DNA from 3 places in the Psychromonas sp. psych-6C06 genome. Region 3 is predicted to be linked to each of the others. Evidence: predicted binding sites of a transcription regulator. Region 3 holds the regulator's gene; each other region holds the start of a gene.
What was found. The regulator FliA, encoded in region 3, starts transcription of late flagellar genes. The targets are predictions, from matches to a motif close to CTAAAGNTNNNNNNNNNNNNGCCGATA.

Region 1 (3,284 bases), on a different contig from region 3:
CTTCAAAAATAGTGGCAGGTGAGACCATACCCTTAAGGTGTTCTTCAGTACGTTTAGCAAACTCTTTAATAGGGGGCATAGTTGAGAGTACTTTTTTACTACCTTCGCGAAGTTGAGTATAAAGGTCACCGGATAAAATTTTAGCAAGGTGGTTATTAAGTGCTCCTACATTTTCAGAAATAGACATCTCATTGTCATTCAATACAACTAACATGTCATTATGAATGGCGCCCGCATGGTTCATCGCTTCAAAAGCCATACCGGCGGTGATCGCGCCATCACCAATAACAGCAACTACTTTTCTTCCTTGATCTTCTTTTTCAGCTGCAATAGCCATCCCTAGTGCGGCACCAATAGATGTCGAAGAGTGACCAACACTCAATACATCATATTCACTTTCTTCGCGCCATGGGAAAGGGTGTAAACCTTTAAAGGTACGAATGGTGTCCATTTTATCACGACGACCAGTGAGAATTTTATGCGGGTAGGCTTGATGGCCGACGTCAAAAATCAAATGGTCAAAGGGAGTATGGTACACATAGTGCAAGGCAACAGTTAACTCTACAACCCCAAGTCCTGATGCTAAGTGGCCACTTGTTTGGCTTACACTTGTTAATAGAAACTGGCGCAATTCGTTACAAAATTCGGGTAATTGTTCTTTTTTTAATAAGCGCAGATCTTCAGGATAATTGATATTGGTAAGTAACGGATAATTTTTAAGATCTAAAGGCATAATAGTTTGTCGCGCTTATCTGGGAAATGGGATTAACGATCTCGTTTAATTATATATAATGCAAACGATTCAAGTAACTGAGTATTATAAGGCAATTGTGTCAAAGCATGAAGCGCTTCTTCACAAAGCGATGTTGCTTTTGCGATCGCTTGCTCTAAACCAAGTAATGCAGGGTAGGTAGATTTCTGATGTGCTATGTCAGAACCTTGTGGTTTACCAAGTGTTTCAGTATCGCTGATGATGTCTAAAATATCGTCTTGTACTTGAAAGGCAAGTCCGATTGAAGAAGAAAATTGTTGTAATAACAGCAAGTGTTGTGGCGGTAATTGCTCATTACTGAGTGCACCTAGTGTCACAGCAGCTTCAATTAATGCGCCCGTTTTTGCTGCGTGAATTTTCTCTAAACTGCTCAAACCAACTTGTTTGTTTTCAGCTTCTAAATCTAATGATTGCCCTCCACACATTCCAGCTTCACCGGATGCTTTAGCTAATATATTGACCATTTTTAACTGTGTATTAGCACTAAGCCCATCAATCGGTTGCGATATAATCTCAAAGGCAAGGGTTTGCAGGGCATCGCCCGCTAAGATAGCTGCCGCTTCATCAAATTGAATATGGCAAGTTTTTTGACCTCTGCGCAATGCATCATCATCCATTGCAGGTAAGTCATCGTGAATTAAAGAGTAAGCATGTACGGATTCAATCGCACAGGCGAGTGGATCGAGTGTTAATTTACTTGAGCCTAACATCTCGCCAACCGCGTAAACAAGAAAAGGGCGAATACGTTTACCCCCTAAGAGAGCACCATAAGCCATCGCTTCATTCAATTTAGAAGAAGTTGGGTTTTCTACTTTAATATATTGGCTAAGATTATTATTAACACGTTGCTGATAATAGGTAATTGTCTCTAAAAGTGGTGTCATGATAATATTTATTCACTAAATTCTTGGAGAGAAGACTGAGTATCATTTTGCATCAGAATAGATACTTGCTGTTGTGCTTTTTGTAACTTTTGACTATTACTTCTTGCTAGCGAAATACCACGTTCAAACTGTTTGAGTGCGTCCTCTAAAGGTAAATCACCAGCTTCAAGATGATTAACGATCGATTCTAATTCATTAATCGCCTCTTCATATTGCATGTTTTCAGGTTTTTTTAACGCCATATTTTCAATCTCTAAAATTTTTTTCAAGGGTACCCTGCACAGGCAATAAGTCAAATAGCAAAGGATAAATTATTTATAAACAGTGACATTGTTATGGAAACTTTTGTTTATCGCTAATGAATAACTGCAAAGTGTCGATATAAAGCTATAATCTCAATTATCAGTTTAACTCGTTTTAATTAAAGGAATATTTTGTGGATTTAGCTACTCTGATCGGAATTGTAGGTGCATTTGGCTTTGTTATTATGGCGATGTTACTTGGTGGCACCATTGAAATGTTTATCGATGTCGTCTCGATATTGATTGTATTTGGTGGTACCGCATTTGTGGTTATGATGAAATACAATATGGGGCAGTTTATTGGTGCGATTAAAATAGCAATGAAAGCCTTTATGTTTAAAACAGATTCACCAGAAGAGTTGATCAGTAAATCTGTTGAGATGGCGGATGCCGCCCGTAAAGGTGGCTTTTTAGCCTTAGAAGAGGCTGAAATTAGTAACGCATTCATGCAAAAAGGCGTCGATATGCTCGTTGATGGCCATGATGCAGATGTTGTACGCGCAACACTTGAAAATGATATCCGCTTAACTGCTGGGCGCCATGAAAGGGGGGCTGATATTTTTAAACAAATTGGTGATGTCGCCCCTGCAATGGGAATGATTGGTACGCTTGTTGGGTTAGTTGCCATGTTATCTAATATGGATGACCCAAAGTCAATTGGTCCTGCAATGGCTGTTGCTTTATTAACAACGCTTTACGGTGCGATTATCGCCAATATGATGGCATTACCTGTTTCAGACAAACTTAAATTGCGTGCAGAAGAAGAAAAACTAAACCGTAGTTTGATTTTAGATGCGGTTCTAGGTATCCAGGATGGACAAAATCCTCGTGTGATAGAAGGGGTTCTTCGAAATTACTTACCTGAGTCTAAACGTGGTAGTGGTGAGGCTGGCGAAGGCGGTGAAGAATAATGGCTGAAGAAGAGTGTAAGTGTCCACCCGAAGGACTCCCTGCTTGGATGGGAACCTTTGCCGACTTAATGTCACTGTTAATGTGTTTCTTTGTATTGTTATTATCATTTTCTGAAATGGATGTATTAAAATTTAAGCAGATTGCGGGCTCGATGAAATATGCCTTTGGTGTGCAATCAATGCTTGAAGTTAAAGATATTCCCAAAGGAACCTCTGTTATTGCGCAAGAATTTACGCCGGGAAAACCGGATCCGACCCCCATTGAAGTGATCATGCAACAAACAATTGAGATGACAAAAGCTAAATTAGATTTTCAAGAGGGGGAATCTAGTCGAGTGGGTGGTCAAGAGAACGTTAAAGTTAGGAAAGTGGCATCTCCACAAGAAATTGAAGAGCAGTCTGAAAGTCAGGCGCA
Region 2 (3,284 bases), on a different contig from region 3:
AAACGTCTCTTCGTTTTGTATCGCTTAATGTTTGACGCAGTCAAATAGAGCAAGCTCAGAGCATGTTGTGTGGAACCCGAAGGGTAACATTTGTTGCAAAAATAAACTTGAAAGTTCAACAGCCCCAGGAGTAGGTGATGAATACAGTTATCAAGTTAATACTAATATTCCTGTTTTCCAACAATGCAATTGGCGATCCGCTAAGAATTGCTACAAGCACCAACTTAAAATTGCTTAATACCAACTACCAGTATTTACTTGAAGCGGCCATTAATAATGCCGGTTTTCAGGTAGAATTTATTGAATTTAAAAATGCAGATACCCTACAAAAGAGCAACAAAGGTCAACTAGATGGGGAACTTTACCGCTATAGTTATACCATGCGCGATCATAAAAATTTACTAATGATCCCTGTTAAGCTAAATAGTTCAGCGCTATTTGTATATGTGCCACAAAAATCAACTTGCCCTTCCCCTCAACAACTCACAGAGCATACCCCTATTGGGGTGCTAGGAGTCACCTACTTCAAGCAACTATATGGGCTGTCTAAAGTAGGCTTTATCGAAGAAGATACAATAACCCGGACTATTGAAACATTACTAAAAAAACCAATGAGTTTTACCGTATTCCCTCACGATATAGCCCCTTCTTTAATGCAATTAACAGGCACAAAATTAAAACGCTGTTATTCTAAACCTCTGCTTGTACTCACATCCTATAGTTACTTACATAAAAAACACCACGAAAAAATTGGCGCGATAACTCAAGAGTTAAAGACTCTCCTACTCGACGACTGAAGGATCTGGCAAGTTATATTGTTCGATAAAATCTACTAAGCCCTGCTGCACCAGTTCGTAGGTTTTATCGATATTTGTAGCAATATCTCCCTCTAACACATTTAATCCGCTTAATACTTCTTTTGCTTCTTCAAAACCTTGATCAATCCCACCACTAATAATATCGGTGAATTTAGTTAACGCTTCCTCTTCAGCAAGCTCAGGATGTTGCTCTAAATATAATGGAAAAAATTGTGTGCTAAAGGCAACAATGCGCTCAGCAGTGGCTTCGGGACTAACGTCAATAGCTTCCTCGACATTTTGTTCTACCGTCTTTTCAACGCCAAGCTCTTGTAAAGCTTCGTTAATTCCTTCTAATGCAGTTTTTAGTAACAGCGCCTGAGGCTGAGAAGCAATCGTACCCTCATACTTTAAAGAGGCTTCGAGAATAGATGCATTTAGACGTTTTTTATTGGTTACCTCAACAGACGCAACTACACTGTGGCCTTTATTACTTTTTAATGTTTCACTGGGGAGAGCACCTGAGCGCCCCAACTTTTCCCCATGGCCATCATTCTTACCGCTTACTCGTATATTTTGATCGTATGTTTGATTGGTTGATACTTTATTATCCATGATGCACTTCCTCATAGTGGAAAACATAATAGGTTATCGGCAGTTCAATGACTGCCTTTATACCAATTCCGCTAATATAGTGATCAAATATTACGCAGGAAAAAGGAGTTAGTTCAAGGCGAAAATTGATGCAAATGGTTGTTCCCTTTACGAAATTTTTAACGCTGAAATAGCTTCTTTTAACCAGTAAGATTGATCAGTTATTTAGTGGATTTGGTATTATTATTTTAGCTTATTTTGTGAGCAACCTGATAAAGCATGTTGAATTTAGACATAAAAGAAACTACACCTAATACAACTGAATATAATTAGACAATAAATACCTTATTGTTTTTATACCAATCGAATTAAGTATGTGATCTAAATTTTGCGCAGGAAAAGTAGCTTAACTCAAGGCGAAACTTGACGACACTATCGAGAGATTAACAAAAAACGTTAATGTTCTAATGGTTTTTCGCTTTGCGATAGTTTCAACGAAGAGGTAAGTTGCTTTAACCAGTAAAATAGATCAGCTATTTATTTCGTTTGGTATTATAGGAGAATCTATGCATTCACATCTAAAAAGTATTGGTATCCGTAATGTGGAAGATATAACACGCTATAGCCTTCGCCAAGAGGGAGAGCGTGATATTTTAAAAGTTTATTTTAAGAAAACAGGCCATGAATTCCTTGCTCGCAGTAGCAAGTTTAAATTTCAACGTCAGCAAAAAAGAGTCAGTGGAGGTTATCAGGGTGATAGATTCACTAATATGTCGGAAATAAACCCCACTCTTCGGAAAATAATTAAAGAGTTAGATGCGTTAGCCATTGATGCACACAGTGAAAAAGAGGTTAAACAACAATTGCTCAATGATTTAAAGCATTTAGAGAGCGTTGTAACAAATAAAGTAAAAGAGATGGAAGCCAAAATTGCACAATTATAGAAATAACTCACCATTATTTTCTATAACGCAAAAAAAATGGCAACCCAAAAGGATTGCCATTTTTTAATCTTTTTAACTAAGGCTTATTTTAAAACCTAGTTAACTCATCATAATAGCTTAGATAGCTACGATGTTTTCAGCGTTTGGTCCTTTTTGACCTTGGCTTACTGTGAATTCTACTTTCTGGCCTTCAGCAAGAGTTTTGAAACCTTCGCTTGCGATAGCGCTGAAGTGAGCAAATACATCTGGACCGTCAGCTTGCTCGATGAAACCAAAACCTTTAGATTCGTTGAACCATTTAACTGTACCTTGAACTTTAGACATAATATTTATCCTGTAATTTGAATGTTAGATTGCCTTTAAAAGGCGTGAGTAGCGTAAAAACAGACTGGAACTTAAAAACTACAGATACGAGATATTATAAATAAAACTACGAAATGTTGAATGTAAACAAAAGGCTTTCTTTCCTACTTGCGTGCACTTTATAGAGTCCCAGCTAAAAGTCAATCTTTGTTTAAAATAAGCGACAATTAAAAGCAATAAGCGAACTTTTTAGTTCACTTATTGCTATAAAGACTTTGCAACTAGAATCAACGTATTCACATTCATACAAATTATTCAATTAGCTAACACGTTCGAACAACAGATCCCAAACACCATGGCCTAAACGGTGCCCACGGCTTTCAAATTTAGTAAGGGGACGCCAATCAGGACGTGGTGCATAATCGCCTTCTACCGTATTTTTAAAATTAGAGGTGGCATTCATTACTTCTAACATATGCTCTGCATAAGGTTCCCAATCAGTTGCCATATGCACAACGCCACCAACAACTAACTTATGACGCATATTTTCAATAAACGCCTCATTAACGATACGGCGTTTATTATGGCGCGCTTTATGCCACGGATCAGGAAAATAAAGTTGGAAAGTAGACAAGCTTTTCTCAGG
Region 3 (3,284 bases):
GGGATGGGCCAGAGAGATATTCGTTTATCGGAGCAGCTTGATACATTGATGCGTAATAGCCGTGTCAATATTCAAAGTTATCTAGTGGTTTCATCGACAGCGCAGCGTCGTGTTGTTGAAGAGGCGATGGCACACTTTAAGCGAATTCCGCTTGCTGGGTGTATATTAACTAAAGTAGATGAAAGTATTGGCCTAGGTGAATTACTAAGTGTCACTATGCAACATGCTTTACCCATTAGTTACGTGACAACTGGGCAACGCGTTCCTGAAGATATTGAGATTGCTAGTGTTGAAAACTTAATAGCGGGTACATTAACCATGATGAATGAGATTTTCGAGCAAGAACAGCATCAATGGTTTAGTACCTTTGACAACGAATAGAATTTTAAATTAACGATTTAGATGAGTGTAATATGATTTCAGACCAAGCAAGTGGTTTAAGAAGAATGAAAAACAATCAGGTGAAAGTGGTGGCTATCACCGGTGGTAAAGGTGGTGTTGGTAAAACTAACGTAACACTTAACATGGCTGTTTCTCTTGCTCAACGCGGTAAACGCGTCATGGTACTTGATGCCGATTTAGGGCTTGCCAATGTCGATGTATTGTTAGGAATTCGAGTCACCAAAAATTTATCGCATGTATTATCTGGTGAGTGTACATTAGATGAGGTAATTGTTGAGGGCCCAGAAGGGGTGATGATTATCCCTGCCACATCAGGTACACAATCAATGGTTGAATTAACCGATGTTGAGCATGCTGGCCTTATTCAAGCTTTCAGTGCCTTGCAGACACCGATTGATATGCTTTTAATTGATACCGCAGCAGGTATCTCAAATATGGTAGTCAGCTTCGCACAAGCAGCACAAGACGTGGTAATGGTGGTATGTGATGAGCCAACTTCGATTACTGATGCTTATGCACTGATTAAAATACTCAGTAAACAAAATGGTGTTTACAAATTTAAGATTGTGGCCAACATGGTACGTAGCTTGCGAGAAGGTCAAGATCTGTTCACTAAGTTGACTCGTGTAACCGATCGGTTCTTAGATGCGTCATTAGAGCTCGTAGCTTGTATTCCGTTTGATGGTAATGTCCGTCAAGCTGTACGGAAGCAAAAAGTGGTCGTACAGGCTTTTCCTAAAACCCCTGCTTCACTGGCATTTAAAGCGCTTGCTAATAGAGCTTGTGATTGGCCAATTCCACATCAGCCAGGAGGGCACTTAGAATTCTTTATCGAAAAATTATTACTTAATAATGTAGATGAGCAATTATAGGTGATTAAAACCAAGGGCTATTACAATAATACTTCTGATCTCATTGAGCGTCATAGCGATTTAGTGCAGAAAATAGCCTATCATTTAATGGCAAGGTTACCAGCTAGTGTATTAGTTGATGACCTTATTCAATCCGGCATGATAGGTTTATTGGAAGCAGCTAGGAATTTTGATGCTAGTAAAGGAGCTAGCTTTGAAACTTTTGCTGGCATTCGAATTCGTGGTGCTATGCTTGATGAAATGCGCCGTGGAGATTGGGTTCCACGATCTGTTCATAAAAATAGCCGTAGTATTGCAAATGCTATTTCAGAAGTTGAAAAACGTACTGGACGTGATGCTAAAGAAGCAGAAGTTGCCGCCGAACTATCATTAACACTACCTGAATATCAGCATATGCTTCGTGATGTTAACTGTGCCAAGCTTATTGCTTATGAAGATATAGCGGGAGCAGATGAAGGGTTATCTAATGAGCCTGTCAGTCACGACTGTACTTTTAATGAAGTGAGTGAAGCACAATTCTCAGATAAATTAGTGTCAATGATCAAAGAACTACCCGAGCGAGAAGCATTAGTATTATCACTCTATTATGACGAAGAGCTAAACCTTAAAGAGATAGGTTTAGTACTTGATGTCAGTGAGTCAAGGGTTAGCCAAATTCATTCACAAGCACTACATCGTTTAAAAGCAAAAGCTCAAACAGCTTAGATAATACGCAAAATAGATGTTTTGATAAGAGATGAGTCACACTTGGCTCAAGAAGAAAAAAAATAACAATTTATAATTGTGCCTTTTTTGAATATTTACTTATATTTATTTCAAGTAGATAAAAACAAAATTCAGTTTTTACTTAGGGGAACGTTTTGGATAGAAATATGAAAGTGTTAATTGTTGATGACTTTTCAACAATGCGAAGAATAATCAAGAACTTATTAAGAGATCTTGGTTTTACAAATACCTTTGAGGCTGATGATGGTAATACTGCCTTGCCGATGCTTAAAGAGGGGGATTTCGAATTTGTGGTAACGGATTGGAATATGCCTATTATGCAAGGGATTGATCTATTAAAAGAGATTCGCAAAGACCCTAAATTAAAGCATCTTCCAGTGTTAATGGTGACTGCTGAAGCTAAGCGAGAACAGATTATCGAAGCAGCACAAGCCGGCGTAAATGGTTATATTGTTAAACCCTTCACTGCAGGCACGTTAAAAGAGAAGCTAGATAAAGTATTTGAACGCTTAGGCTAGAAGGAGTACATGATGGCCGATCAAAACGTGCCACTACTCTCATTATCACAAGCTAAAGCGTTAGTTGCTCACTTGGAAGCTAATGAGATAAGTGAAGCAAATGAAATCGTTGAAAATGCCTACGATACCACATCAAGTGACGGTAAAGTTTTTGATAAAGTAGGTGAGCTAACACGTGAACTTCACGATACTTTGCTTAGTTTTCAGAATGATACCCGACTAATCGATATGGCGGGACATGATATTCCCGATGCAAAACACCGTTTAAATTATGTTATCGAGATGACTGACAAGGCCGCGAATAAAACCATGGATGCAGTCGATAATTGTTTACCCATTGCTGATAAGTTAATTACCGATCTTGAGAATGTGAAGCCTAATTGGCAAAGCCTGATGAAACGTGATCTGGCATTAGGGGACTTTAAAAAACTCTGCCATCAAATCGATGGTCTAATTAGTGATTCATCATTAAGTGCAGAGAACCTGCGTAGTTCATTAACCGATATTTTAATGGCTCAAGATTTTCAAGATTTAACTGGGCAGATGATAAGACGGGTCATTGAACTTGTGCAAGAGATTGAGTTAAAGCTTGTTGGCATTTTAAAAGTGTGTAGTTCTGATGAACAAGCGGTTGACACAACACTAGAAAATGAAAGTGTTAAGAAAGATATTGAAGCGGAAGGCCCAATCATGAACGCAGAAGAGCGTGATGATGTAGTCAATGGGCAGGATGATGTTGATGATTTACTTTCTAGCTTAGGATTTT

Region 1: the regulator FliA is predicted to act here: its motif matches at 2,012-2,038, upstream of pomA (flagellar motor protein PomA).
Region 2: the regulator FliA is predicted to act here: its motif matches at 1,447-1,473, upstream of CW745_RS10975 (DUF5610 domain-containing protein).

Annotation. Positions count from the first base shown of each region.
Region 1 covers NZ_PIZM01000001.1:549,602-552,885, forward strand. The annotation lists gene dxs (1-deoxy-D-xylulose-5-phosphate synthase) at 1-733, opposite strand, end outside; gene ispA ((2E,6E)-farnesyl diphosphate synthase) at 766-1,656, opposite strand; gene xseB (exodeoxyribonuclease VII small subunit) at 1,665-1,898, opposite strand; gene pomA (flagellar motor protein PomA) at 2,093-2,869, shown strand; gene CW745_RS02480 (flagellar motor protein MotB) at 2,869-3,284, shown strand, end outside.
Region 2 covers NZ_PIZM01000006.1:530,787-534,070, reverse strand. The annotation lists gene CW745_RS10980 (hypothetical protein) at 138-797, shown strand; gene CW745_RS10975 (DUF5610 domain-containing protein) at 783-1,412, opposite strand; gene CW745_RS10970 (DUF3461 family protein) at 1,958-2,335, shown strand; gene CW745_RS10965 (cold-shock protein) at 2,453-2,659, opposite strand; gene trmB (tRNA (guanosine(46)-N7)-methyltransferase TrmB) at 2,958-3,284, opposite strand, start outside.
Region 3 covers NZ_PIZM01000002.1:577,381-580,664, reverse strand. The annotation lists gene flhF (flagellar biosynthesis protein FlhF) at 1-381, shown strand, start outside; gene CW745_RS05775 (MinD/ParA family protein) at 414-1,274, shown strand; gene CW745_RS05770 (RNA polymerase sigma factor FliA) at 1,275-1,979, shown strand; gene cheY (chemotaxis response regulator CheY) at 2,135-2,518, shown strand; gene CW745_RS05760 (protein phosphatase CheZ) at 2,531-3,284, shown strand, end outside.